Regions from separate parts of the Proteiniclasticum sp. genome, predicted to be linked through region 1. Evidence: a T-box and tRNA genes for the amino acid it is inferred to sense, from the RefSeq annotation. Region 1 holds a T-box; the other holds one or more tRNA genes.
The links. The T-box of region 1 lies ahead of thrS (threonine--tRNA ligase). A T-box ahead of a tRNA ligase gene usually reads a tRNA of that ligase, here a tRNA-Thr.

Region 1 (15,279 bases):
TCTTCAGTCTTTTTCATTGAATTGATGCATAGCTCTGTTAACGGTGTGCCTTGTCTCGTTTAAGAACTGCTGACAGCTTTGTTTCCCGACCTTCCTGTATTCTTCTGTAATTAGGCAGGTGAAGCTTCAGGCTGAGCAGTCCGCCCAGAACGGAGATGATTATGGGCAATAGACCCATGTCTTTGAAAAACGTCATGGCTGAAATATAGAAGACCAGTGCAAGTGTGCCCACTACAATATAATCAGTGATGAAGGTCGTTGCGATGATGATCAGAATACCGATGAGGCCATATAAGGGATTCATGCCCAGAAGGATGCCGATCATCGTAGCAGTGCCTTTTCCGCCCTTGAAGTTCATAAAGAACGGATAGATATGTCCAAGGACTGCAGAGTAGCCTGCGATGTAGAGAATTGGCGCGCCTTGTGCATTAAAGCCTGCATTAAACAGCTGTCTGGCAAGCAGAACAGCAGCTACTCCCTTAAGCACATCAACGATCGCGACAACTGCGCCGAATTTCCATCCAAGCGACTCTACTGCGTTTGATGCGCCTGCATTCCCTTGCCCCAATGTTCTGATGTCCACTTTTCTGACATATTTACCTAAAATATAGGATGTCTGTATGTTTCCCAGCAGGTATCCGATAACTGCTGCAATTATAAAATCTCTCATATTTCTCCTAATGATTCAGTCCTTTTATTTGTACGTGGTCTGTTATGCTTCAGTTAATTGAATTTCCGAAATGAGTTTATCCAAAGATTTCCTGTCTGTAAAATCAACCTTACGTTGAAATACTGCAAGCATTCCTTTTTCGTCTGATGTCAGTGAGTTTCCTTTCTTCTGCTTCCGTGTGATTTTCAGCTTCAGAAGTCTCATAAGAACCTTATCGACAAAGCCGAGTCTTGCGAAATCGAAACCTCCGCGAAAGTAGTACAGAGAAATGTTCTTCTGAGTATACTGCTTCAGATTGTTTTCGTATATCTCTTTTCTCACTTCCGACGAATCGTGAGACAGCCCCGTAGTGAATATCACGATCTTTTTAAGAGAGCCTGCTCTCTCCGGGGTGAGGATATCTTTAAGCCCGTTGATACCGATGGCGTATAGTCCTCCGCCATAGATAAGGACTTCCTTATCCGAAAGCACCTCATACGGTTTACTGAGTTTCTTCAGATCATACGCCTCAACGGAAAGTTCTTCTGCAATCCAGTCGGCGTATTTTTTGGTGTATCCGGTTTTCGAAGAGTAAATCACTGCTGCTTTCATGCTTTTCCTCCTGATATAAACTTTTCTATATAAAAGATATCATTTAGAGAGAAAGAGTCAAGTCTTTTTTCCAAAGAAGAAAGACGCAAATTATCTTGCGTCTTTCTTAATCCGGATTCCAAGCGAGACATGAGTCAGATAAGAAAATCATGTTCTTCATCCTCGACCAGCTGGTATCCGCTCATGAGAAAGTCTATGATGTCTACTTTTCTGAAGCCTTCCTTATCTCTTTTCAGGGTTTTCACAAGGTTTCTCAGAAGACTGTTAGAAAGCTGCGCTCTTTTTCTGATTTCCTCTTCCCTGTAGAAGGTCTCCGGAAAAAGGTCATGCAGTTTACTCTGCAGTTCTTTCTTATATTCCATATCCACTTCGGAATCTCGGTGAGGACCATATTGTCCCCTGTGATGCTCATCACAGAGATAGATCCTGTTCAGCGGATATTCAAGGCCGCCTTCATCTTTATGAATGATATGGTGTGTGTCACCTTCTTTGCCACATTCAACACATTTATTCAATTCGTGACCTCTAATTCTGCTCTTTGTTATCTTTTTCGGCAAAATGATAATTGAATCTTGTTTCGTCTTCATGGACCACTCTTTCGATGAATGATTTCATGTCGATTTTTCCTTCATCGCCCTTTTCACGGCTTGTTACAGAAAGTGTTCCTGTTTCCTGTTCCTGTTCGCCTATGACGACGAAATAAGGTATCTTTTCATTTCTGGCTTCACGGATTTTATAACCGATTTTCTCGTTTCTTCCATCCATTTCAGCTCTGATTCCCTTTTTCTTCATCTCGGCAAGAACCTTTTCCACATAATCGTGATATTTCTCGGAGATCGGAAGAAGCTTAACCTGAACAGGTGCAAGCCATAGCGGCATTGCTCCGGCATACTTTTCGATGAGAATCGCAAGTGTTCTCTCATAGCATCCGATGGATGTTCTATGGATGACAAACGGATGCTTCTTCTGCCCGTCGCTGTCTACATAAGTCATATTGAATCTGCCAGGCAGAGCGAAGTCAATCTGAACTGTGATGATTGTATCTTCTTTTCCGTGCACGTTCTTCATCTGAAGATCCAGTTTAGGTCCGTAGAAAGCCGCTTCACCTTCAGCTTCGACATAATCGATGCCTGCATGATTGAGGATTTCTCTCATGATATTCTGAGTACTTTCCCACGCTTCAGGATTGTTGATGTATTTATGAGTGTCCTTAGGATCCCATTTGGAGAAGCGGTAAGTGATGTCCTCTTTAATACCCAGTGTCTCCATGACATAGTTTGTCAGGTCAAGTACACCTCTGAATTCCTCTTCCAGCTGATCAGGTCTTACAATCAGATGTCCTTCAGAAATGGTAAACTGTCTGACTCTTGTCAGGCCATGCATTTCTCCTGAAGACTCGTTTCTGAACAGAGTGGAAGTTTCCCCCATCTTGATGGGCAGATCTCTGTAGCTGTGCTGATCGGAATTGTAGATGGCGAACTGGAACGGACAGGTCATCGGTCTTAAAGCCATGACTTCCCCTTCCACGTCCTCACCGAAAAGATCGCCGTGTCCATGAGGATCCTGACACATGATGAACATGCCGTCCTTATAATGGTCCCAATGTCCAGAAATTTTGAAAAGATCCGATTTTGACATGAGCGGTGTCTGAGTATACTCATAACCTCTGCTCTCTTCTTCATCCTCTATGAATCTTTTCATCACCTGAAGGATCTTTGTTCCTTTATGCTTGAACAGAGGAAGTCCCTGTCCGATGAGATCGGAGGACGTGAAGATGTCCAGCTCTCTGCCCAGCTTGTTGTGGTCACGTTTCTTGGCTTCTTCCACTTTGGCAAGATATTCGTCTAGTTCATTCTTCTTAGGGAATGATGTGCCGTAGATTCTTGATAGCATCTTGTTCTTTTCCGAACCTCTCCAGTAAGCACCTGCTACCTGTGTAAGCTTGAAAGCCTTGACGGATTTTGTGGAAAGAATATGCGGTCCTGCACAAAGATCAGTGAATTCACCCATCTTGTAGAATGAAAGCACTTCATTTTCAGGCAGATCATTGATGAGCTCAACCTTGTAAGGTTCACCCATATCTTCCATTAGCTTCAGCGCTTCATTTCTTGGTAGTGTGTAGCGTTCGAGCTGAAGGTCTTCCTTTACGATCTTTTTCATCTCTTCTTCGATTCTCACAAGATCTTCTGCGGTGAAGCTTCCTTCCTTATCAAAATCGTAGTAGTAGCCTTCTTCAATGGCAGGCCCGATGGCTAGCTTCACTCCTGGAAACAGTCTTTTTACAGCCAGAGCCAGGATGTGGGATGAAGTATGCCTGAAAGCATGTCTTCCGTCCTCGTCGTCAAAGGTCCTGATTTCAAGTTCAGCATCCTCTTCAAGCACATAGCGCAGGTCTACTCTCTTTCCGTTTACCTTTCCTGCCATAGCTGCGCGGCCTAGGCCGGATGAGATGGCGAAGGCAGCATCTTTTACAGTTGAGCCCTTTTCGACCTGTATGATATTGCCGTCTTTCAGTTTCAGATTGATCATGTTATCTCCTCCAATAAAATAAAATAGACCCATCCCTGGAAAGGGACGAGTCATCGTGGTTCCACCCTAATTAAAGTGATGTATCATCACTTCGCTTAAATACCTTAACGCGGCAAACGTAAATACTTATACTCTCGTCTTCGTATTACACTCCCAGGTGGTTTTCATGATGGTCATCTTAGGCAGCTTGCAGCCGGGTCCGCCCTCTCTTCGAAGATTCCTGTCATTACTCGTCCTGTTCATCGTGATCGGAATTTTTAATTGACTTTATTATATACAATCTAATGACATGCGTCAACTTTATTGCATCCCAGGCTTCTGAAGAGACAAATTTTAATCAAAGCGGATATCATTGAAATCGAACAGACGTATAATGGTGGCTTTGCCTGTAACTGTATGGAAGAATACGATATAATGAGTTTAATAATAATAGGAGGACTTCAATTATGCTGACCATAAAACTACATTTTCCAAGATGCAGCGGTCATGAACGGAAGAACAGGCTGATCCAGAGCATTGTATATCGTATCGGTGGAAGGTTCTCGCTGGCGGATAAAGCTGTCAGAGTCATGTTTTATGAATCTGAATTCAGGTCGGATATGGAGTCGAACTTAGGCGATTTCATCCATATCGATGTCGTCTCCTGCCCTCCGATCTCACTTGAAGAAAAACATGTCCTTGCAGAAATACTGAAAGATGAAATCAATATATTCTCCGGAGCAAGAGTTGATGATGTATCCATCTTCATCATGAATACGGACTGTGACTCCTATTTTGAGTAGCAGCAGACAGATATCCCATCTCATTACCGACTACCGGACCAGTGACTTCGAACTGAACAGACTTCAGCAGCTGGGCTTCCAACCTATCGCAACTGAAAAGATCAGCGCGCTTTACGAGGCTGTAGATGGTCACCCTGATCTTCAGTTCGCCTCCATTGACCAGACGCTGATCAGTCATCATGATCTGTCTCACGCGAAATACAGTGAGATTTTTTCTCATGCCCGTCATCTGGTCAAAGGTGAATCTTCCGTGAGACTCCCCTATCCTCATCACATTTCTTTAAACGCACTGATTACTGAAGATCTTTTTCTACACAAGCTCGAGAATACGGATAGTATTCTACTGAATCTGGCACATGATTCTCAAAGAAAACTCATTCATACCCGGCAGGGTTATACAAGGTGCTCGTGCGCTTATGTGGGAAACAGCGCCTTCGTCACTGAAGACAGAGGTATTGCTGAACTGCTTGTTCAAAATGGAAAGAAAGTCTTTTACAGAAAACACTCAAATGTCTCTCTGTCAGGTTTTCCGTACGGTTTTATAGGCGGTGCGCTTTCGCTGGTTCACGGGAATAGTGGTGATATTCTGCTGATCAGTGGTGATCTCTCCAGATATCATTACGGCCATGATCTGAAAAACTTTCTTTTAGAAGAAAGAATCCGATATGAATGCCTCGGAAACGGTCTCCTGATGGACCGTGGTTCTATCATTCAAATCCATAAGTAAATGGTGATATGGAAAATATACTGTCAAAATCTTAACAATAACACAATTACCAGTTTCCCTGGTCTGAAAATACTTGAAATGAAGGCTGTTCCGCTATATAATGACTTTGTTTGGTAAATATTTAACAAGGGGAGAGAAGAATGTGTAATTTATCACAGAATCCAAAGATCCAGGAACTGGATGCATTTATATTAAAAATAAATGCGAAAGAATCAGATCTTATTGAAGTCCTCCATCATGCGCAGAACCTGTTCGGATACATTTCCGAGGAGCTTCTGGGCCATATCAGCGAGAAGATTTCAGTACCTAAAGCAAAAATTTATGGTGTCGTCAGTTTCTATTCGTATTTCACCACAGAGCCCAGAGGAAAAAATGTCATCAACGTCTGTATGGGGACAGCCTGCTTTGTGCGTGGCGCGGATAAGATCCTAAGAGAATTTGAATCACAGCTCAGAATGAAATCCGGTGAGACCTCCATTGATGGAATTTTCACCATTGACTCACTAAGATGCGTCGGTGCATGCGGACTAGCCCCTGTCGTTATGGTCAACGACAAGGTTTACGGTAGAGTTGAGACTGGTGATGTTCGTCGCATCATAAACGAATGTGAGGTGTAATATGTTAAACAGCATAGATGATCTGAAAAAGATCAGGGAAAATGGTCAGGGACTGCTTTTTCTAAGAAAGAATATCAATACAGTCAGCCCCAAAAGAGAAATCCTTGTCTGCGCCGGTACCGGTTGCCATAGTGCAAGGAGTAAAGAGATCGTAGACAATTTCAACGAGGAGCTTGGAAAGCGTAATCTTTCAGATAAGGCAACCTGTCATATTACCGGATGCTTCGGATTCTGTGAAAAAGGACCGATAGTTAAAATATTTCCGGACGATGTGTTTTACACTGAAGTGACTGAAAAGGATGTGGATGAAATCATTTCTTCCCACATCATTGAAGGCAGAAAAGTTGAACGTCTTCTTTATATCGATCCAAAGACCAGTAAGAAAATCGATACTCAGCAGCATATGGATTTCTATGGAAAACAGAACAGAATCGCACTGAGAAACTGTGGACTTCTTGATCCTGAAAAAATCGAAGAATATATTGCCAATGACGGATATCTCGCTCTTGCCGAAATTCTCACCACCAAACAGCCTATCGATGTGGTCAATACACTTAAAGAATCAGGGCTTAGAGGTCGTGGAGGCGGAGGCTATCCAACAGGTTCGAAATGGGGTATGACGCTCAGAAGCAAAAATGACCAGAAATATATGGTCTGTAATGCTGATGAAGGAGACCCGGGTGCATTCATGGATCGTTCCATCCTTGAAGGAGATCCGCACAGCATCATAGAAGCAATGGCCATCGGAGGTTTTGCTATCGGTGCAAACAAGGGTGTCGTCTATATCAGAGCAGAATATCCCCTCGCCATCAAAAGACTGAAGATAGCCATTGAACAGGCTAAGAGCTATAACCTCCTTGGTAAGAATATCCTGAACACGGGATTTGATTTTGACCTGGACATCAAGTACGGGGCTGGAGCCTTTGTCTGCGGGGAGGAAACAGCACTCATCCAGAGTATCGAAGGTCATAGAGGAGAACCTGTTTCTAAGCCTCCCTACCCTTCCGAATCAGGACTGTTCGGTAAACCGACCTGTGTAAATAATGTCGAGACACTGGCCAATATACCGATCATCTTCCAGAAAGGACCGGAATGGTACTCATCCATAGGTACTGAGTTTTCCAAGGGTACCAAAGTATTCGCTCTTGCGGGAAAGATCAATAATGTGGGTCTTGTTGAAGTGCCTATGGGCATCACTCTAAGAGAGATCATCTATGAAATCGGCGGTGGAATCAAAGGCGGACACGCATTCAAATCTGTTCAGACCGGTGGTCCATCAGGCGGATGCATTACAGAAAAAGATCTGGATACACCAATCGACTATGAATCCTTAAGCAAAATCGGATCCATGATGGGATCAGGCGGTATGATTGTCATGGATGAAGAAAACTGCATGGTGGATATAGCGAAGTTCTATCTGGACTTCACCGTTGAAGAATCCTGCGGAAAATGTACAGCCTGCAGAATCGGCAACAAGCGTCTTCTGGAAATTCTGACCAGAATCACACAAGGTAAGGGAGAACTTGATGATCTTGAAAAACTCCATACCTTGTCAGAGACCATCAAAGACACGTCCCTGTGCGGACTGGGACAGACTGCGCCTAATCCGATTCTAAGTACGCTGAAATTCTTTGAAGATGAATACAGAGCGCATATCGTAGACAAGAGATGTCCATCAGGCGTCTGCAAGGAACTTTTGAGGTATGTGATTTCCGATGCTTGTATAGGCTGTACCAAATGTGCAAGAGTATGTCCTACTGATGCAATTGTGGGCAAGGTAAGAGAAAAGCATGTCATCGATCAGGAAAAGTGCATCAAATGCGGTTCCTGCTACACAGCATGTCCTGTTAAGCCGATCAAGGCTGTTCAAATTGTATAGGAGGAATAAAAATGGTAACTTTAACAATCAACAATAAAGAAATCCAGGTGCCTGAAAATTTTACGATTCTCCAGGCCGCTGAAACGCTGAATATAAAGATCCCTACCCTTTGCCATCTTGACCTCCACAACATCAAAATGATCAACAAAGTGGCATCTTGCAGAGCCTGTGTGGTTGAAGTTGAAGGCAGAAAGAATCTCGCTCCATCCTGCTCCACACCGGTTTATGAAGGAATGAAAATCAAGACGGATTCATTGAGGGCAATCAGAGCAAGAAGAACTATGGTGGAACTGCTTATATCCGATCATCCGAAGGACTGTCTGGTCTGTCTGAAGAATCAGGAATGTGAACTGCAGACCATCTCCCATGACCTTGGTGTAAAACAGATCCGTTACGAAGGAGAAATGTCTGTATATCCTGTAGATATGTCATCTAAAGCGATCTATAGAGATTCATCCAAATGCATCCTCTGCAGAAGATGCGAGACCATGTGCAATGATGTACAGACTGTACATGCACTTTCAGGTCTGGACAGAGGATTTGATACAGTAGTCGGTCCTGCATTCCATAATCCTCTTGGTGAGACCACATGTACATTCTGCGGACAGTGCGTTGCGGTTTGTCCTACCGGAGCTCTTGTGGAAATCGACAATGTTCCAAAAGTATGGAGAGTACTGGAAGACAAGACAAAGACTGTAGTCGTTCAGGTTGCTCCAGCTGTCAGAGTCGCTCTCGGAGAACTCTTCGGTCTGGAACCTGGAACGGTTGTAACAGGAAGAATGGTTTCAGCACTGAAACATCTGGGATTTGACTTTGTGTTTGATACCAACTTCGCCGCGGATCTGACCATAATGGAAGAAGCACATGAAATGATCGACAGGATCACCAAGAATGAAAATCTTCCTATTCTGACCAGCTGCTGCCCTGCATGGGTGAAGTTCTTCGAGCATCAGTTCCCTGATCTTCTGGATATCCCTTCAACATGCAAGTCTCCTCATGAAATGTTCGGTGCAATCACGAAACATTACTTCGCCGAAAAGCTTGGTGTCAGAGAAGAAGATATGATTGTTGTATCTGTCATGCCTTGCGTAGCGAAGAAGTACGAAGCGGAAAGACCTGAGCTTGAGTACGGCGGCGTGAAGGACGTGGATATCGTCATCACCACTAGAGAGCTGGGTAGAATGATCAAAGAAGCTGGTATCAACTTCCTTCTTCTGGATGATGAGGAGTATGACAATCCCCTCGGAGAATCCACAGGAGCTGCACAGATATTCGGTACCACAGGCGGAGTTATAGAAGCGGCGCTTAGAACAGCTTCAGTTCAGCTCAGCGGAGGTGCAATCGACAAGATCGATTTCACAGAAGTCCGTGGTATGGAAGGCCTTAGAGAGGCAACTGTAAAGATCGGTGACCTTTCCCTCAACATCGCCATTGCAAACGGCCTAGGTAATGCGAGAACCCTGCTGGAAAGCATCAGACAGGGAAAGAGCAACTATCATGCCATTGAGATTATGGCTTGTCCTGGAGGGTGTATAGGCGGTGGTGGACAGCCGTATCACCATGGTGATCTTGAAATCCTGAAGAAAAGAGCTGAAGGTGTCTATGCCATCGACAGCAGTCATAAAATCAGAATGTCTCATGAAAACAAAGCCATACAGGATCTTTATGCAAACTTCCTTGGGAAACCAGGTGGAGATCTTGCGCATAAACTGCTTCACACAACATACTTCAAACGGGACAAATAAATCTGAATCCGAATATCGGCAAAAAAAAGAACAGCTTCGGCTGTTCTTTTTTTATCAACAATTAATAAATAAGAGTTTTATTAAAATTACTCGTTTATGATTTCTTTAAGATCTTTTCCTGCTCTGAAAGCCGGCTGCTTGAATTCAGGAATCTGAATCTCTTCATTTGTCTTAGGGTTTCTGCCAACTCTTGCTTTTCTGTTTTTCACTTCAAATGTACCAAAACCTGAAAGCTGAACCTTATCCCCGTCTGTCAGGGCTTCTACGATACTTTCGATGGTGGCTTTGAGCACCTTTTCTGAGTCTTTCTTTGTGAAGTTTGTCTTTTCTGCAATCTTTGTAACTAACTGTGCTTTATTCATTATTATTAGTCCTCCTTATTTCTGAACACAAAGATTATTAAAACAGAATTTGCCTTATAAATCAAGTGTTTATGAAGATTTTTACTGTATATTGTTATAGTGCATAGGTTTCAAACGATTACAAAATCCTAAATATTGCAGTTTTTCTTGAACTGTCTTACTTACTGATTTTTCCGGACATGAAAAAAGGAACATCATGTTCCCTTTCTCGTGATCAGCTTCTGATTTCTTTAAGCAGTCTGCCGATGTCCTCATGTGTGAAATCGTACTTGGTGTTGCAGAAATGGCAGATCAGTTCTTCAGACTTGTTGTCGTCGTAGAGATGCTGAAGATCTTTTTCGCCGATGGAAATAAGCGCTTTTTCCACCCTTTCGCGTGTGCAGTCACAGTATAGCTCAGGTGTACCTTCACTTAGGATATTAAGATCCATTCCCTCAAAGATGTACTGTATGATTTCCACAATGGAATTTCCATCCCGAAGGAAGGTGGTCAGGCTGGGAATTTCTTCCAGGCGATAGGTGATCAGATCAGCAAGCATCTCGTCAGCACCTGGAAGCATCTGAATGATGAATCCTCCTGCTTTTTGAATGGATCCATCCACATCCACGAGAACCCCCAGTGCAACGGCTGATGGAGTCTGTTCTGATACGGTGTAGAAATAAGCCAGGTCTTCCGCTATTTCTCCTGTGTAGATTGGCGTGGAGCTGACATACGGCTCCTTCATTCCAAGATCGGTGATCACGGTGAATTTACCGTTGATACCGATGATACCCGAGACATCTAGTTTACCCTGAGCGTTCTGTGGAAGATCCGCGTCTGGATTGACGATATATCCTTTTACTCTTCCTCCGGCTCTTCCCGTGACGAGAACACCGCCGGATACTCCTCCACCATTAATCTGCAGGGTGACGGAATCCTGTGCGCCTTTAAGCATTGATCCCATAAGGGCTCCTGCTGTCAGCATTCTTCCATAGGCAGCGGAAGCTGTAGGCATGGTATTGTGTCTTGTTACCGCCTCATTGACAAGAGCAGTTGTTTCAGCTGCGACGATTCTTACGCCACCGCCCTGGGCTGTGGCATGTATGATTTTATCCATTTCCTTACCTCTTTCTTACGATAAATGTTATTCTTTCCGTTCGTTCATGTACCGGGTTTTCTGTGTAGTCATCACAAAGGATGATATTTTCAAATCCTGCGTGTTCAAGCATTTCAATAAGCGTCTCCGTCTCGTAGGCTCTTTCTTCGTGTATCTCTTCGATTCGCTCATAGAGCTTACCTTTCCTGATGAAAAAATTTAAGGACATTTCAACGACGTCATCTTCGTAATAGTTCTCCCAGGTATAAACCAGATCGTCACGGGTCAGAACATAATCGTTGCTGCCTAAAATTTCTCTGATTTTATAGGGCGAATTGACATCGAATATAAAGACCCCACCATCCTCCAGATGCGTATATACCCGTTTAAACAGCTCTTTCATATCCTCTTCATCCAGAATATAGTTCACGGCATCAATGGATGATGTGATGAGATCAAATTTCTGCTGAAAACTGATTTCATTCATGGATAATGCAAAGGATCTATGAGGAATTTTAAGCACATTGAATTTATCCTCTGCCATTGTGAGCATATCCGGCGACAGGTCGACCAGAAACGTTTCTCTGAAATCTCTGCCAAGTATTGAAGAAAGGCTGCCTGTACCGCATCCTAAATCAAGATAGCGATTTGTGCCGTTCACTTCTCTTCTGATAAATCTCGCGATTTTTTCATAGCTGATGTCCTCACTGATGAGTTCATCATAGATTTTTGAAAATCCTAGATAATTGTCCATATCAAAGCCCTTTCCTCAATTATTATCCCTGTCCAACGATTAAATTGGGCATAATGTATTTTATCATGAATTTGGCTATTATCAAAGCCGGAGTCTGCAGCGACGAAAAAGGCCGTCTTTTACAGACAGCCTTAATGATTCATTTGATCAGGATTTCCGCTTTCTACCAGAAAGAGCATACCCTGTGAAGATCGCACCAAAAGCCAGGTATAGCACACCCTGCAGATATGAGCCGTTAATGATGAACAATACGGAAATAATCAGCATAAGGAGTATAACAAGGCTCTGGAATACCAGTAGTCCTTTGAGCATAGTTCTCCCTTCTCTCTTGTAATATGTATCTATTATATGCTCATTTAGTTCCCTGTCAATATCTGAGAACAAAGAGATATGTACTTTCAGATCAGCTTAAGCTCACACTCTCATGCTCCTCGAAGGTATCGTTTACAGATTCCAGAAGATTTATTGCAGAAGAAGACACCTCATATGCTGTTTTTTCCTCGATGCTGCCATCTCCATGAGTTTTTGTGTATATTCTTGACTGCAGTCTTCCTTCGATTTTCACTTTATCGCCCACAGCCATTGCTTTTGTAAATTTTGCGTTTCTTCCCCAGGTGAGCACAGGGATATAATCAGTTTTATTGAAATGCCTGTTCACCGCCAGAAGGATGTCTGTAATCTCGCGTCCAAATGGAGTCATTCGGTAAACCGGCTCCTTGCAGATATATCCCGTAATGAAGATAGAATTGGGTTCATCCGCTTTATCTTCAGGAAAATCGATATGCCTTGCAAATACGGTAAGAAGAAGTTTATTTCTCGAACCGACGATCTTATTATAGCTTCTCAGCTGCCCTGTAATGCGGATATAACGACCTTCCAGATCGGTACCATCAGTCAGAAGTTTCTTTGAAATCGTGATATTGAGAATATCCTTTGAATCACTTAACCGATTCACACTGAATTCAGCTGTATAGAATTCTTCCCCGAAAAGTTCATGACTGAATTCAGGCAGAGTCAGAAAATGTCCTTCTAATATGACTAAGTTATCATTTGTTGCTTCCAAGTTGAGATTCCCCCCATTTATGTTCAATAACATTGCGTCTCAAAGTACTATTAGTACTACAGTTAATTATAACAAAGATGAAGTCGATTACAACCCTTATTCAATGATATAGCATATTAATAGTACAACAGAAGAATGTCATGATGAATTTGAAGGTTGTAAAAGGCAATCATTTTGGGTATGATTGTAATAGCCCGCAAGGAGGAAGAGTAATGAACAATGCATTGGCAGAAAACAAGCTGCTCATCTTATATACCCTATATCAGTCCAAACTGAACCTCACGAAAACACAGTTTTCAAATATCATATTAGAATGTGTATACATCAACTATTTTGAACTGCAGCAGTATATCGATGAACTGATCAAAACCGGTCTCGTTGAACTGGATGTAGTCAATGATAAGGAAGCAATTGTGATATCTGTTCAGGGTAAGTCTGTTCTTGAAATGTTTTCCGATCGTATCCATGACCGGAAGAAGAAGGAAATCGATAAATATCTGATGGAAAACATCAATCATCTGATCAAGGAAACGACCATCAAGCATGAAATCAGCGAAGGACCTCACGGAAGCTTCTCCGTATCACTCAGTGCCTTTGAGAACAAGGATGAACTGATCAAAATAACCATGAATTTCCCCACCAAGGAAACTGCAGAAAAATCAGTACAGAACTGGAAAAACAATTCCACAAAAATCTATGAAATCCTCTATAAGGAACTGATCCGAAAATAGATAAAAAGCACCCCGTAAGCTGACCTTTGTCAGATCAGCTTACGGGGTTTATTCATGATGAAGGACAGGGAATCACTCGTTTATGTGATTGTTAAGGGCTTGCTTAAAAGCATTCTTGACATCCCCTATTGTATAGAGAGAACCGGCGGACAGGATCACATCCCCCACCTGATATGCATCAAGCGCTTTTTCCGCTGCAGCCTTAAAGGAAGCTGCTGTTTCCATATTACGCTGAGGTTCAAGAAGCCGGTAAAGATCTTCTGCATTCAGGGCTCTGAAATCATCCGGTGTAACAAGAATCACTTTCTTTGCGTCCATGGACATGACTTTGGAAACGGAATCGACATCCTTATCACGAAGCATGCCGAGTAAGAGGATGATTTTCCGGTTTCTGAAATAGAAAGCCATAGATTCCTTGAGATTGATTGCGCCGTCAAGGTTATGGGCCCCATCTATGACGATGAGAGGCTCTTCACTTACGACCTCCATTCTACCTGGCCATTGAACTTTCACAAGAGCTCTTCTGATATGTTCTTCCGTTATGGCAGTGTATCCCTGCCTGATGAGTTCAAATGCCGAATAGAGAACAACACCAGCATTCAGCATCTGGTGTATGCCAAGCAGTGAGAGTTTTACGATAATGGGCTCGTGTCCATTCAGATGGTACTGAACGACCTGGAATGTTCCTTCTAGTCTCAGGAATTTGATTTCCCTGCTGCTGGAAAAAGTCAGGTTGGAAGAAATCTCCTTCGCCTTGTCTCTCAGAACCTTTCTCACTTCAGGCTGCTGAGAGGAAGAAACCACAGGATTTCCTTTCATGATTCCGGCTTTATGGAAGGCAATGGACTCAAGCGTACTGCCAAGGATATTCATGTGATCGTAATTGATTGAGGTGATGACAGAAAGAACAGGCATGATTACATTTGTTGCATCATATAGTCCACCGATGCCTACTTCTATGATCGCAATGTCAACTCCCTTATCTTTGAAATACATAAACGACATTGCCGTGACCACTTCAAATTCTGAAGGGATACCCATTTTCTCTTCTTCAAGGACATGGGAGACGTCCATAACCTTTTCAAAATAGAGACATACGTCCTGTTCTGAAATCATCACGTTATTGATCTGAATTCTCTCGCGAAAATCGACAATATAAGGTGATGTGAAGAGACCGGTTTTATATCCGCTTTCATAAAGAATTTCTTCAAGCATTCTTGAAATCGATCCTTTTCCGTTTGTTCCTGCAACATGAATGAACTTCAATCCCTGATGAGGATTGGATAGCAGAGACAGAAGTCTTGTCATCCGGTCAAGATTCTCTTCTTTCTTTCTTCGAGGGATACTATGAAGTTTTTCTAAAGTTTCCTGATAATTCAATTGTATTCACCTTACCCGTTTTTAATCCTTTTCAATAGCTTCATTATACTTTGACTTGTGATAATATCAAGAAAAAAAGAAGCTGAGATAAACCCAGCTTCCGGTTCTTCAATTACATAATATCCAGTATGTCGGAGATCTCATCCTCTTCCTCCGGTGTCGGTTCTTTCTTCAGGATATACAGAAGCCCTACACTGACAAGAACGCCCACCAGTATACTCAGGGCGAAAAGAAACCACCTGTCGGTAAACGGCAACGCAACAAGACCGCTGAACATTTTCGTTTCCAGATCCAGAGCCATCATCATTCCCCCACCTACAGCTGCGCCAACCATAAAGGCCGGAATGGTCCTTAAGGGGTTTGCCATGGCATAA
Region 2 (15,279 bases), on a different contig from region 1:
TCCGCTTATTTCCGGCATCACCTATGAAATTCTAAGGTGGCTTGGAAAGACAAAGGGACCCGTTCAGAAAATCATCGCCTATCCTGGAATGATGCTTCAGAGACTGACCACAAAAGAACCTCTGGACGAAATGCTGGAAGTATCCATCAGAGCACTCAAGGAAGCTGAAGGGCTGGTATAAAGATGCGTATCGTAGAAGTGCTCAGGCAGGCACAGGGAATGTTAAAAGAAATATCTGACACGCCGGCACTTGATGCAAGAGTACTTCTTAAAGAAGTGCTCTTAAAGGATGATGGCTATCTGCTCGCAAATCGGGATGAAGAGCTCGACTCTGATTCTCTCGAGAGATTCTTCGAGATGATCAGAGCCCGTGCAGAAGGAAAACCGGTTGCCTATATTTTAGGATACAAGGAATTTATGGGATTTGCCTTCAGGGTGAATGAAGATACACTCATACCAAGACCGGACACGGAAATTGCTGTGGAAAAGGCTGTTGAGGTTATCAGGGAAAAGAAATGCCGAAAAATACTTGATCTGTGCTCCGGATCAGGTGCTATTGGGCTGTCTATAGCCAAAATCTTGGAATTTACAAATGTAACACTTTCTGATATAAATAAAGGAGCCATTCTAGTCTCGGAAGAAAACGCCGAAAAGCTTGGTGTCAGAGATAGGGTGAATTTCATCGTATCGGACCTTTTTCAGAAGATTGATGATCAGTATGATCTCATCATCAGTAATCCTCCCTATATCAGTCAGGAGGATATGGAGACTTTATCGGTTTCTGTGAAAGACTATGAGCCTCATCTTGCTCTTTATGGAGGAATACGAGGACTGGATTTCTATAAAACCATAGCAATGCAGGCAAGGCAGCATCTGACGGATCATGGCATACTGATTTTTGAGATCGGTTATGACCAGAGTCAAGAGGTGGAAAATATGTTAAAAGAAAATGGATTTAAAAATGTCATAACCATAAATGACCTTTCGGGTCATCATCGGGTAGTTTCCGGAGAACTCATTCCAGAGACTTAGCTTCCTGACGTTATTTTTTCATATCATTTAGAATTAAGGAGAGAGATTAATGTTAGAAAGATTATGTTTTGTAGAAGGTAAATATGAAGAGCTTACCATGAGAATCAGTGACCCGAGTGTCATTGCGGATCAGGAAGCATGGCAGAAACTTGTAAAAGAGCACTCCGATCTTGAAGCGATCGTTACGAAGTACCGTGAATTCAAAGGTTTAAAGGATGAGCTCGACTCAAATATGGAGATGCTTCAGTCTGAAGACGACCAGGACATGAGAGAAATGATCAATGAAGATGTGAGAACCATCAAGGCAAGACTTGACAACATCGAGTCTGAACTTCAGATCATGCTTCTTCCTAAGGATCCCAATGACGACAAGAACGTTTTTGTTGAAATTCGTGGTGGCGCAGGCGGAGATGAGGCAGCACTTTTTGCGTACAACCTGTATAGAATGTATGTAAAATATGCAGAAAGCAAAAGATGGAAAGTGGAAATCATGAGCCTTAATGAAACAGACATCGGCGGATTCAAGGAAGTCGTGTTTATGGTTAAGGGGCACGGTGTCTATTCCCTGATGAAGTATGAGTCAGGGGTACATAGAGTACAGAGAGTTCCTGATACTGAAAGTTCAGGAAGAATACATACATCCACAGCAACAGTTGCAGTTCTGCCTGAAGTGGATGATGTTGACGTTGTCATCAATATGAATGAAATCAGGGTAGACGTTTACCGTTCATCAGGTAATGGCGGACAGTCCGTTAATACTACCGACTCCGCTGTTCGAGTTACTCATCTGCCATCGGGACTTGTCGTTGCCGTACAGGATGAAAAATCACAGCTGAAGAACAAGGAAAAAGCGCTTAAGATATTAAGAGCAAGGCTTTATGAAATTGCGCAGAGTGAAAGAAGCAAGGGCATAGCTGACGAAAGAAAATCACAGGTAGGTACGGGTGACCGTTCCGAGAGAATCAGAACATACAATTATCCTCAGGGAAGAGTGTCGGACCACAGGATCAATCTCACGCTTTATAAACTTGAAGCATTCCTTAATGGAGATATGGATGAAATGTTTGATTCCCTTATCAGATACGACCAGGCTGAAAAATTGAAGGCCATGGGTAACAGAAATAACTAATGAGGGGGACAGTTTTACTGTCCCCATTTTTGAGGTGAAAATGGATACAATCAAAGTCAATTTCAAAAATGGAACAGACAGATCGGCAGTGGATAAAGGTGCAGAGATACTGAGTAGAGGGGGAGTTGTCGCATTTCCTACAGAAACAGTATACGGCCTTGGTGCCGATGCACTGAATAAGGATGCGGTCAAAAAGATATTTGAAGCAAAGGGAAGGCCTCAGGATAATCCTCTCATCATCCATGTTGCAGATGCTGATCTTTCAGAATATGTCAGATCAGTACCGTCGAAGGCTCAGGAGCTGATGGACAGGTTCTGGCCTGGACCCTTGACCATCATCCTTATGAAAACAGATCTCGTACCTCTTGAAACCAGCGCCGGACTTGATACGGTGGGTGTCAGAATGCCATCGAATGAGGTTGCGAGAATGCTCATAAAAGCACTGGGACACCCTATTGCCGCACCATCAGCCAATATTTCCGGAAAACCGAGTCCCACAAACTTTGAAAGGTGTGTGGAAGATCTTGATGGTAGAGTGGATATGATTATAGGTGACGGTAGTTCCATTGTGGGTCTTGAATCCACCATTGTGGACTACAGCGTTCATCCTCCCCGCCTTTTAAGGCCAGGATTCATCACATATGAAGATCTTTGGGAGGTTGATCATGAAGTGGTTTATGATGAGGCAAAGACCAGAGCGGACGAAAAGGAAACCCCAAAGGCGCCTGGAATGAAGTATCGTCATTATGCACCAGAAGCACCATTGACCATCATATCTGGGAGTAAGAAAAATGTGGCAGATAAGATCGTCGAACTAATGGAAAAGAATATCCGGGATGGAAAACATGTAGGAATTCTTTCACCGATAGAGCGGGAGAAGTTGTATAATAGAGAAAATGTCAGATTTATTTCTTTAGGCAGCGAGAAGAATCAGGAAGAGCTTGCGCGAAATCTTTTTGAAGGGCTCAGAAGCTTTGATGATTCAGATGTGGATCTGATCCTTGCAGAAGGGCTTTCAGAGGAGGGTGTGGGACAGGCGATCATGAACCGTCTGAAGAAGGCGTCAGGATTCAATATAATTGAGGTGTAGAGATGAAAGTGTTGTTTGTATGCACAGGTAATACATGCAGAAGTCCTATGGCCGAAGTGATTTTCAATGAAACCTATCACAAGGCAGAGGCGTCTTCACGAGGACTTTATGTTCAGAGAGGCAGTATTCTATCTCCGGAAGCGAAGAAAATTCTGCTTCGGGAATACGGTTATAATGAAAATCGGGAAGCTGAGGAAATACTTGATGGTGATGTGGTGAAAGCGGATTATATCATCACCATGACAGAAGCACAGAAAATGGAAATCAGAAGGCGATACGGCGGGGAAAAGGTATTTACGCTTAAAGAGCTTGCCGGCGAAACAGGGGACGTTATGGACCCTTACGGCATGGAAGAAGAAGTATATATCAGAACGTTCAGTGAAATCAGAACACTGATCCAGAGTATACAAGATTTTGAAAAGTTCAGGAGGTAAACATGAAGATTGCAATTGGTTCTGACCATGGCGGCATCACGCTGAAAGAAACGGTGAAGGAACATCTCGAGAAGAAAGGATATGAGGTCAGGGATTTCGGTACATATACCCGAGAGTCCTGTGATTATCCGGATATCTCGGAAAAGGTCGCACTAAGTATTGCAGATAAAAGTCAGGATTTAGGTATCCTTATCTGCGGAACAGGTATCGGTATCGGGATTGCGGCAAACAAGATCAGAGGAATCCGTGCAGCCCTTTGTCATGATACATTCAGTGCACATGCGACAAGAGAACACAATGATGCCAATATACTGACCATGGGCGAGAGGGTAATCGGACCTTCATTGGCTCTTGACATCGTTGATACGTTTTTGACTACGAAGTTTGAAGGCGGAAGACATCAGACAAGAATCGATAAGATCACATCACTGGAAGAGAAATATATAGAAGTTGAGGAGGAAAAATAATGGGTAGAGTAATAGAAATCAATCATCCGCTGGTACTGCACAAACTGGCGATCATCAGAGACAAGAACACGGGGTCCAAAGAGTTCAGAGAGGTGGTAGAAGAAATTTCCACACTTATGGCTTATGAGGTGACCAGAGACTTGCCGATGGAGGATATTGATATTGAAACACCAGTTGCGATTGCCCACTGCAAGACAATCACAGGAAAGAAGCTTGCCATCGTTCCGATCTTAAGAGCGGGTATCGGTATGGTTGATGGTATGCTTAAGCTCGTTCCTGCTGCCAAGGTCGGACACATCGGTCTTTACAGAGATGAGAGCACACTACAGCCTGTAGAATACTTCTGCAAACTTCCAAAGGACATCGAAGAAAGAGACGTAATCGTAGTTGATCCTATGCTTGCAACTGGCGGATCTGCAGTTGATGCGATCCATATGCTGAAGAAAAGAGGAGCGAAGTCCATCAAGTTTGTCGGCCTTGTTGCTGCTCCAGAAGGAATCAAGGTTCTATCAGAAACACATCCGGATGTGGATATTTTCATCGCTTCAATCGATGAAAAACTGAATGAGCACGGCTACATCGTTCCAGGACTTGGAGATGCCGGAGATAGACTTTTCGGAACTAAATAATCAGATGATGATGGTGCAGACTGCGAAAACTGATTTCGGAGTCTGCATTTTTTCAGGATCTGTTCCAGATAATCGGTAACAGGTGAATTTCAATCATCCATGAGTCTCATAGGCAATCTTTTTCAAAGGGAAAATCAGGAACGTTTTCTGTTCCTGAAAATGCACTCAGTGATAAAAAAACAGAAATATTTTTTTGGAAAAACCCTTGAAATATCATCGTCCAGGCTATATACTAGTCTTTGTCAGTTCATTTGCTGGTGTGGCTCAATGGTAGAGCAGCTGATTTGTAATCAGCAGGTTGATGGTTCGATTCCGTTCACCAGCTCCACATTTCAGGAGGAGTACCCAAGTGGCCAAAGGGGGCAGACTGTAAATCTGTTGCAAGTTGCTTCAGTGGTTCGAATCCACTCTCCTCCACCATTTTTTCCGATGAAATACCTTAGCGAATGTTATTGACAAAACCCTAAGACTGTTGTAATATAAAAAAGCAGTTGTACACAAATAGGGAGGAGTACCCAAGTGGCCAAAGGGGGCAGACTGTAAATCTGTTGCAAGTTGCTTCAGTGGTTCGAATCCACTCTCCTCCACCACAAAGACACAATTGTTACAATTGATGTCTTTTTTTATGGAATTAAAATTGAATACTCTTATCAAGAGAGGTGGAGGGAAAGGGCCCTGTGAAACCCGGCAACCTGTAGCAATACGTGGTGCCAATTCCTGCAGCATTACGCTGCGAGATAAGAGAGATGTAGAACTTTGACACACCTCTTCTTATTGTGAAGAGGTTTTTTGTTGTGTAAAAATAAGGAGGAGAAAATGAAAAGATTATTTACTTCAGAATCAGTAACAGAAGGACATCCGGATAAAATCTGTGACCAGATTTCAGATGCCATACTGGACAGCATACTGGAACAGGATCCTAAGGCGAGAGTTGCCTGTGAGACAGCGGTGACAACAGGTATGGTGATGGTGATGGGGGAAATCACTACAGACTGCTATGTGGATATTCCTAAAATCGTAAGAAAGACGGTCACTGAAATCGGATATGTTCGTGCCAAGTTCGGATTTGATGCCGAGACATGCGCTGTACTGACTTCTATTGATGAACAGTCACCAGATATCGCTCAGGGAGTTAACGCTTCTCTTGAAACCCGTGAGGGTGACCATGATGCAATGCTGCAGACAGGAGCAGGAGATCAGGGGATGATGTTCGGTTTTGCTACAAACGAAACTGAAGATTATATGCCGATGCCTGTGAATTTTGCGCATAAGCTGGCAAGAAGACTTGCTGAAGTCAGAAAAAATGAGCTTCTGCCATACTTAAGACCTGATGGCAAGACTCAGGTGACCATTGAATATGATGAGGATGATAAGCCTGTTAGAGTGGACACCATCGTCGTCTCCACACAGCACAGTTCTATCGTGACACAGGAAGAAATCAGAAGAGACATCATCGAAAATGTCATTAAGGCTGTAATTCCTGTAGAACTCATGGATGAAGAGACGAAGATATTCGTGAATCCGACTGGACAGTTCATTGTTGGTGGACCGCAGGGTGACTCTGGTCTTACAGGAAGAAAGATTATTGTCGATACTTATGGCGGATACGGCAGACACGGCGGCGGTGCTTTCTCAGGAAAGGATCCGACAAAGGTTGACCGTTCAGCGGCATATGCTGCAAGATGGGTTGCAAAGAATCTGGTGGCAGCAGGTGTTGCCGATAAACTGGAAGTTCAGCTGTCCTATGCTATTGGTGTGGCTAAACCGATTTCGGTTGAGGTATTCACTTTTGGAACAGAGAAAATCTCACACGAGAGCATCATCGAAATCATCAATAAGGTGTTTGACCTCAGACCTGGTGCTATCATAAGAGACCTTGATCTGAGAAGACCGATCTACAGACAGATTGCTGCATATGGACACTTTGGAAGAAATGATCTCGATCTGACATGGGAAAAGCTTGATAAGGTCGATGAGATCAGAGCGCTGCTCAGCTAGTATATAGATAAACCTGAATCAGAAATTTAAGAATCATAAAAGTCCTGCAACCAGATATCAAATTCTGGCTGCAGGACTTTTAAATTTATCTGTTCTTTAGGTTACCTTACTTCACGTCGATCAGCAGGCTGATTCTGAGGTGATCGAAATTCAGTTCATCACCGGTCTCTCTTCTTGCGGAGAGTTCCAGTAGTGTGATTTTTACACTGATTTCCTCATTTTCCAGCAGGATAACAGCATCTTCCGGATTGAGAATGCCTTTTTCCATCTGTCCTTCATGTTTCTCTACGATTGCGAGAATATCATCACTTAGTTCTTCTTGAAGGATCAGCTCATCTTTAAGGGTGATTTTAAGGTTCGTTATATCGGTGAGTTCTATTTTCATGTCCTGGAAGGTTACAGATTCTGTATAGTTGTTCAGCATAAACAGGTAATCAAAACCTGATACTTCTGATGCGGATTCATTCTGGTCGGTAAACAGGTTGATGTATTCCATATTGGGGTTACCGTAATGATCCTCACGCTCGAATCCGAAGGTGTCCTTGAAATCCGAGTAAGCATATCCTGAATCGAGATGTCTGATTTTATCCAGGTCTCTTGACTCAAAATAAGAAACGATACTTGAGATATTCTTGCGGTCTTCTTCTGAAACATTGGTTCCCGGTACGACTTCGCCTGACACCAGCATATTGTTTCTTTCGAGCAATGTCGAGAAGCGCTGATTCTGACTGAAGTTAGAAACACTGAATGCGGACAGGGGACCAAATATGGATATCACAGCAAGGATCGATAGACTTACTGGAAGGAAAATATTATTGAGCTTCTTCTTGATGATGAAGTACAGCATAGCAGTGAGTACCCATAGGCCAAGAAGAACCACGAGATAGCGGTTTTCTGTCACGCCATATTGGTATATTCTCTTTGCGATGGAAACAAACATCATGGCAAGGATGGGAAGCAGTATTCTTGGAAACCAGGTTCTAAAGAGTCTTGCCAGCTGATTTTCATGGAGTATTGGTGTAATGAAGAAGATTACCGCGGCTGAAACCACTGAATACCAGAGAACCAGATTGGAAACCAGTCCGCGTGGCCATTCCTGAGTCACAAGAATCTTGATGAAGTAAACATAAAGGATTCCGGTATAAATGGTGATCAGCGGAATGACGATATAAAGCAGAAGAACTTTGAGGGCTTTGGAATAGAGATGCTCATCAAGGTTCTCTTCTTTTCTTGGGAGCTTCGAGAGGAACATCAGTGCGCCGAATATGAAGGTGACAACAAGGAAGAAATAGAAGAACCACTTACCGTCTATATCGGCATCAAACAGAGCGTTGATGGTGAAAATGATTGCCGAGATTCCGAAGTACAGTACACCGGAATAGAGAATAGTGATAAACAGTCCGTTAAAAACACGTACGACATAATGCTCATAATTTTCTGTGAGCTTCAGTCTCAGTGTATAGAATATGGCGATGATGAGGATGAGCAGTGTTCCCACAAAACGTACAGTACTTACCATATTCATCTCTTCTGTATAAAATATGTAGTAGAGCACCATAACGGCCAGGGCAGGTACCACTGTAATGAGCAGTGCCGGTTTATCCGGCCAGAATCTCTCAGCCAGATGTTTCAGAGAAATGCTTAGGAGCATTCCGATGGCTGTGACCATAGCCATTCTTCGTAGAGTGTCCGTTTCGTAGATACCCTGAATATTTCTTTCGTTTTGAGTAATGAGCAGTCCCATGAGAATAAATGATAAAATTGCTGTTACAGGGAAACGGAGAAAGCTGTCTCCAAGGCCTGAAAATTGTTCTTTGATTCTTTCTGTCAGTTTCATGATCGAGAAAACATCTTATATGATGTTTTCTGTTCACCTCCTTGTATAATAAGGATTTCTTTATCTGATTGTATTATGTCTTAGCTACATTTTAGTATCAAAATCATGTCAGGAGTATTACTTACAGAAAACTTCATAATGATTTAAACAAAGTCTGATCGAAAACATGCGGATTTCAGCATATATAAAAGGACACCATTCACGGGAATGATGTCCTTTTCAGATATTTTTCTAGATGAACTGTCTGCCTTCAATATAAACATGGAGAACTTCCAGGTTTTCGGAAAGAACAAGAAGATCAGCATCATAATTCAGTGCAATCTTACCTTTCGTCTTTTCAGCGCCGATAAATTTAGCACCGTTTAATGAAGCCATCTTAATGACTTCATGAAGAGGAATATCGGTATGCTCAAACACATTCTTCACTGCTTTGTCCATGGTCAGAATGGAACCGGCCAGAGCGCCTGAAGTGAGTCTTGCCGCACCTTCTTTGGAAATGACATCCTGTCCGCCGAGTGAATAGATACCGTCGGGCATTCCGCAGGCCATCATGGCATCGGTGACCAGCAGCACTTTATCCGTGGATTTGGCTTTGTAGGCGATACGAAGTGAGGGATAGCTGACATGAATGCCGTCGGATATGGTCTCAGTGGAAATATCTGTGTCAAATATTGCACCGACAACTCCGGGCTGTCTATGAGTAAATGGAGTCATGGCATTGAACAGATGGGTGGAATGATTACATCCAGCTCTTATGCCTTTCATCGCCTCTTCATAGGTAGCCACAGTATGGCCGATGGATACGTTGATATCATTTTTTCTCAGGAATGGAATGAGCTCAAGTGCACCTTCCACTTCAGGCGCCATGGTGATATTCTTGATGAGGTCAAGATCTTCACCCACCATTTCTCTGAAAGATTCAAGTGTGGGTCTGATGACGAAGTTGGGGTTCTGTGCACCGATAGCCCCTTCACTGATGAAGGGTCCCTCCAGATGTACACCGCCTATGGATGCTCCACTTACTTTACCTTTTGCCTCTTTTGCCGCTTCCACAGCCTTTCTGATTTCTCTTACGTCCACGGTCATTGTTGTGGGTAGGAAGGTTGTTGTCCCATGCTTTGCTACGGTTGTTGATATGGCTTCCAGAGCTTCAAAGCTTGCCTCCATGGTGTCGTGATTACCCGCTCCATGGATATGGATGTCGACAAAACCGGGTGAAAGATATCTTCCGTTACCTTCTATAACTTCATCTCCTGAAAAATCAGGACTGAAACTGATGATTTTTCCGTCTCTTGTCTGTACTGACATCACTTCAATACGATCAGGAAAAATCACTTTAAAATCTTTGAATATCATTTTTTGCACCTCTTTACTATTTCAGTCTGCTGAGCAGATTTCTTCTTCTTCTATTATACAGCAAATCGGAAAAATAAATTAATCAAAATGAATAGATTATTTGCAGGTATATATAATAAACCATGTCAGGAAATGTGGAAACCCAAAGCCTTTTAGATTATCATATAACTAGAGATTAACGTTAAGAAAGAATGCAGGGAGTAGTTATGGAAAATTTAGAAGGTGTTGTACGCGACATCATATTTCAGAATGAAGAAAATGCCTTTTGTATTTTCAGAATAGAAGATGACAAGGATATTCATATCGCATTGGGTACATTTCCATTCATATCAGTAGGCCAGACACTTATTCTGCACGGAGACTGGGTAACCCATGCAACCTTCGGCAGACAGTTCAAATGCGAAAACTATGAGGAGGTTATGCCTAATTCTTTAAAAGGAATCGAGAAATATCTGTCTTCTGGAACCATATCAGGCATAGGGCCCATTACCGCGAAAAAACTCGTCGATAAATTCGGCAGTGACATTTTCAGTATCATCGAGAATGATACTAAGCGTCTGATGGAACTTGAAGGGATAGGAGAGAAGAAAATCAAGCTCATCTACGATTCATACATCAAAGGCCGTGAAGTGAAGAATATCATGGTCTTCCTTCAGAGTTACGGTGTTACACCGAAACAGGCGCTGAAAATCTATAGGGTATTCGGAAATGAAGCGGTGTCAAAAGTCAGAGAGAATCCGTATGTGCTTTCGGAAGAGGTTCCAAGCATCGGATTTAAGACCGCTGATGGAATCGCTCGAAATCTGGGCATCGAAATTGACTCACCTTTCCGGATTCAGAGCGGAATCAGGCATATCGTCAATGAGTACTGCGCTCAAGGGAGCACTTTTATTCCTAGACCCGTTCTTCTGGAAAAGGGGAGAATGACTCTTGAAGTTCCTGAGGAGCTTATCGAAGAAAATATCATGCACAGTGTGATGACGAACAAACTTGCCATGGAGATCGTCGGGGATGTGGAGGGAATCTTTTCCCTTCCATATCTCTATGCTGAAGTTTCGGTCACGAAAATGATGCTCACGCTTGCGCTGAATGAAGTGGATGATCTCAAAATCCCTGTGGAAGAATACATCAGAGATTTTGAAAAAGAGAATATGATTGAATTCCATGATAAACAGATCGAAGCTATTGTAGGGGCTGTAAACAATGGAATTGAAATCATTACTGGTGGGCCGGGCACAGGTAAAACGACAATCATCAAATGCATACTTGAGATTTTTGACCGGGCTGGGAAAAAAGTTCTTATGGGTGCACCAACAGGAAGAGCGGCAAAAAGAATGTCTGAGGCTACAGGCAGAGAATCCAAGACGATACATAGACTGATTGAACTTGGTGTATCCACAGAGGATGAAGAGGTTTTATTTGATGAGGATAACACTTTAAACTGCGATGTGGTGATTATTGATGAAGCTTCCATGATTGATGTCATGCTGATGAATAATCTGTTGAAAGCGATCAAACCTCATACAAGACTGATTCTTGTGGGAGATGCGGATCAGCTCCCTTCTGTCGGTGCGGGGCGGGTGCTGGAAGATCTTATCGACAGTACAGCCTTCAAGGTGGTAAAGCTGCAGTTCATCTACAGACAGGGAAAAGAATCCTTTATCACAACCAACGCACATAGGATCAACACCGGTGAAATGCCTCAGCTCAATAATAAAGGAAGTGATTTTTTCTTTATCAGCGGAGACAGCAATGAGGATTCACTGAGCAAGATCGTTGAACTGGTTACTTCGAGACTGCCAAAATTCAATAAAAACTGGGATAGAATCAGAGACTTCCAGATCCTGACACCAATGCGCAAAGGAGAGCTTGGTGTTTATAATCTCAACCAGGTTCTTCAGATGGCTCTGAATCCCAACCGCAAAAAGTATGACTTTACTGAGTTTCAGGTCGGTGATAAAGTTATGCAGACCAAAAACAATTATATGATTAAATGGAAAAAAATAAAAAGAGCGCATGGAGAACCGCCGGAAGGGCAGGGTATATTCAACGGAGATATCGGATATGTGACGGAAATCAATACTGAGGACAACATCGTATCTGTTCTGTTTGATGAAGATAAGATCGTCGAATTTGAATCTTCTGAACTGGATGAACTGGAGATGGCTTATGCTGTCACAATTCATAAGAGTCAGGGCAGTGAATTCAAGGTTGTGATCATACCCATGTTTATGGGGCCGCCTCTTCTGATGAGCCGTAATCTGATCTATACCGGGGTGACCCGTGCGAAGGAGCTGCTGGTCCTTGTCGGCTCCAAGAAAGCATTAAGCTACATGATCAAAAATACCAGAACTTACGAAAGACATACATCGCTGAAATACAGAATCCTCAGTGTTCTGGATAATGTGAGCATGTAGGTGATCTGTAAGTCTCGTTAAATAGGTGGGGGAATTTATGAAAACAGAAAAGATAAAACAGCTGATGAACTGGTATGATACCTCAATGGATAAAGCGATCAATATGAAAACTGTTCCCTATATGGGCATTGAACCGGTCAAAGATCTGGTGAAAAAGATTCTTTATGATGGCGGTCGTGTGCTCTACATTACAGGGGAAGACAAGGAAAAGGTTCTGATTGTAAGAGTGATGAGGGAGGCTGGGTTTGAGTCCATTTCGGTACATCAGGAGATGGAAATCAATGAAATGGATGCGTTGGTCATCTGTGATTATTTTCAGGCACTTAGAGTCAGAGGGGAGTATGATCTTGTCATCTATGATGATGTGAACTCTTTTCCGATTCATAAAAAGCCTGAAATGCAGCAGCTCATCGGATTTATCTTTCCGAAATGCAGAAAGGTCATTGCTTACTCCTTCGAAACGGTATTCATGGGCATGGAGGTCATTGAAGTGCCTATGGCAGGGAGAAGCGGTTTTATTTCTGAACCGCGGATTCTGGAAACCAGGCTTAATCTTGATGAATTTGTGCCGACTTCTGTTTACGAGTATCTGCTCTGGTTTGTGATCGAGAAGAAGAAGGTGCTGTTTCTGACATCAAATAAAAAAGTGAAGAAGAAAGTGGCAAGATTTCTTTCGAAAATTGATGAGTCTCTGGAAAGTTCGATTTATGATGTGGATGAGATCGGAACAATGAAGATGAAGGAACTCTGCATGGATGGAACGAAAGCCCATATCTTCATTACGGATGATCTGGACGATTATCTGGAGGTGGAATCCAATCTGGAAATCATTATCCATGGTTCAGATTCTGCAAGGTACAGCTACCGTGAGCTGATTTTCTTCTGTCTGAGAAGCGGTTATTATGACGAACTCAATGGTGAAGTCATTATGCTGTGTCAGAGTGTAACCCGAGATATGGAAAAGACCAGAGATCTGGCAAGACATTTCAATAAGGTTCTGTGGGATGAAGGCTTCGAGTAGACTGCTTAACATGTTTCTTAAGATTCTCTATCCTGAAGTGACGTGTCCTGTATGTAGAGGAGTCCATCCGGGTATCTGTACATCCTGTAGAGATTCACTGAAAATCTATGATGAAGGTTGTCTCGATCATCAGAACAGGGGGCAGTCATTATTCAGGCACCAGGAAGAAGCGCAGGCCCTCGTTGCAAACTTCAAGAAAAAAATGATTTTTTCTGCAGGAGATGCCATGGCTGATCTCCTGTTCGAACGATGCGGAAATGAACTGAAGGGTTTTGATCTGATCACATTTGCTCCATCCTCTGATGAATCACGGAAAAGACTTGGGTTTGATCACGGGAAGTATCTGGCCTGTGCGCTATCGGGAAAAACGGGTGTTCCTGTAGTCGCTCTTTTTATCGCTGCGGGTAAAGAACAGAAAGTTCTGGACAGGGAAGAACGCAAGGTGAATGCGAAGAATATCAGACTTCGAAAAGGAAATTTCAGTGGGCTTAAAGGGAAAAGGGTTGTCCTCATTGATGATGTCTATACTACCGGAAGTACTGTACTGCAGTGTTTAGAGCTTCTGGAGGAGCTTAATATGGAGTGCAGGTACCTTACATTTTCCAGACTCTGAAAAAAGCTGCCTGACCGCAGAGTTTAATTTCTAAAAAACGCCTTGATAAATCAAAACAACATAGCTATAATGATTAGATGAAAGTTATGTTTGTAGTTGCTCAGGGGTAACCCTGATAGTCCAGGCCAGTCGCAGGCAAAAGGATCCACGTAAGTCAGTCAAAGCGCTGACAATCATGGTGCGGCTTAGAAGTAAGTCCTGCCAGAAATGAGAGGGTAAGTAGTGAGAGGTTAAGTCCGGGTAGCAAAAGCTCCAGCAGGCGAGTGTGGGGTCAAATACTAGGTCAAATAGCTTTCAGCACATTTGTGCAGTTAAGCAGCCTATGGCTGCTTAATTTTTTTGCGCTTTTTTGATTCCTGGGTGATAAACCGGAAGTTTAGGGCTATAATATTAAATAGAGCAAAATACTGAACTTAAGAGAAAAGGTGAAATATGGATACAATTTTATTCTATTTATTTATCATATATTCTATCGTACCGAATATTTATTTTCGTTTTTTTTCAAAGAACGTGATGAGATTTATGCCTGCCGGTGACAAAGATATCGCATTTACATTTGATGACGGTCCGGACCCGAGATACACACCTCAGCTTCTTGATCTACTTAAACAGCATAGAATCAAAGCGACTTTTTTTGTTTTAGGCGAAAAGGCGAAGGCGAATCCGGATATCATCAGAAGAATTGTAGATGAAGGTCATGTAATCGGTCTTCATGCTAATAAACATATCGGAGCGCCTTTCAGATCGTATAAAGCGATGAAAGATGATTTTCACAATTCACTCGACATCCTGAAGAACATGGGGGTAAGAATACATCTTTACAGACCTCCGTGGGGGCTGGTCAATGTGGTTTCGCGTAAATTCATCAGAGAGTATAAGTTTGCACCGATATTATGGTCCATCCACGCTTCAGACTGGAGCAGATACTGTAATGAAGAACATATCGAAAAAGTTCTCACGCAAAAAGTAAAGCCTGGAGATATTGTTCTGCTTCATGATGGAAGAGGGGCTAAGGAAGCCCCTCAGAGAACAATCAATGCACTTAAGAGTGCGATACCTCAGATGAAGAAAAAGGGATTCCGTTTTGTCATCCCGATGGATAGCGAAAAAACGACCACAGCTTAAGGAGTGATCAGATGAACGCATTAAACAGTATCGTCGCCTTTTATGACAGGAATATGGTGAAACTTCTTGGATGGAAGAAAATTCCTGGAAGCGATCTTGAGTTTTTATATCTTGTTCCGAAAGTGCACAGA

Region 2: it encodes a tRNA-Thr, which carries the amino acid that the T-box ahead of thrS (threonine--tRNA ligase) is inferred to sense. The anticodon was not compared.

The regions. Positions count from the first base shown of each region.
Region 1 covers NZ_DAMBTF010000014.1:24,161-39,439, forward strand. The annotation lists gene RTX25_RS09175 (glycerol-3-phosphate acyltransferase) at 38-670, opposite strand; gene RTX25_RS09180 (flavodoxin domain-containing protein) at 713-1,261, opposite strand; gene RTX25_RS09185 (HNH endonuclease signature motif containing protein) at 1,396-1,776, opposite strand; gene thrS (threonine--tRNA ligase) at 1,787-3,790, opposite strand; T-box leader at 3,829-4,042, opposite strand; gene RTX25_RS09195 (hypothetical protein) at 4,237-4,572, shown strand; gene RTX25_RS09200 (DUF6873 family GME fold protein) at 4,565-5,299, shown strand; gene RTX25_RS09205 (NAD(P)H-dependent oxidoreductase subunit E) at 5,440-5,916, shown strand; gene RTX25_RS09210 (NADH-quinone oxidoreductase subunit NuoF) at 5,918-7,795, shown strand; gene RTX25_RS09215 (NADH-dependent [FeFe] hydrogenase, group A6) at 7,801-9,540, shown strand; gene RTX25_RS09220 (HU family DNA-binding protein) at 9,627-9,902, opposite strand; gene hslO (Hsp33 family molecular chaperone HslO) at 10,117-10,998, opposite strand; gene RTX25_RS09230 (class I SAM-dependent methyltransferase) at 11,003-11,731, opposite strand; gene RTX25_RS09235 (hypothetical protein) at 11,879-12,043, opposite strand; gene RTX25_RS09240 (single-stranded DNA-binding protein) at 12,135-12,794, opposite strand; gene RTX25_RS09245 (DUF4364 family protein) at 13,007-13,525, shown strand; gene RTX25_RS09250 (folylpolyglutamate synthase/dihydrofolate synthase family protein) at 13,598-14,905, opposite strand; gene RTX25_RS09255 (PTS fructose transporter subunit IIC) at 15,018-15,279, opposite strand, start outside.
Region 2 covers NZ_DAMBTF010000006.1:81,250-96,528, reverse strand. The annotation lists gene RTX25_RS04970 (DUF1385 domain-containing protein) at 1-181, shown strand, start outside; gene prmC (peptide chain release factor N(5)-glutamine methyltransferase) at 184-1,032, shown strand; gene prfA (peptide chain release factor 1) at 1,082-2,161, shown strand; gene RTX25_RS04955 (L-threonylcarbamoyladenylate synthase) at 2,202-3,251, shown strand; gene RTX25_RS04950 (low molecular weight protein arginine phosphatase) at 3,254-3,685, shown strand; gene rpiB (ribose 5-phosphate isomerase B) at 3,688-4,152, shown strand; gene upp (uracil phosphoribosyltransferase) at 4,152-4,781, shown strand; tRNA gene RTX25_RS04935 (tRNA-Thr) at 5,035-5,109, shown strand; tRNA gene RTX25_RS04930 (tRNA-Tyr) at 5,117-5,201, shown strand; tRNA gene RTX25_RS04925 (tRNA-Tyr) at 5,287-5,371, shown strand; SAM riboswitch class I at 5,426-5,525, shown strand; gene metK (methionine adenosyltransferase) at 5,598-6,779, shown strand; gene RTX25_RS04915 (DUF4153 domain-containing protein) at 6,886-8,616, opposite strand; gene nagA (N-acetylglucosamine-6-phosphate deacetylase) at 8,848-9,972, opposite strand; gene RTX25_RS04905 (ATP-dependent RecD-like DNA helicase) at 10,179-12,389, shown strand; gene RTX25_RS04900 (hypothetical protein) at 12,427-13,410, shown strand; gene RTX25_RS04895 (phosphoribosyltransferase family protein) at 13,394-14,023, shown strand; gene RTX25_RS04890 (polysaccharide deacetylase family protein) at 14,546-15,148, shown strand; gene RTX25_RS04885 (YkoP family protein) at 15,160-15,279, shown strand, end outside.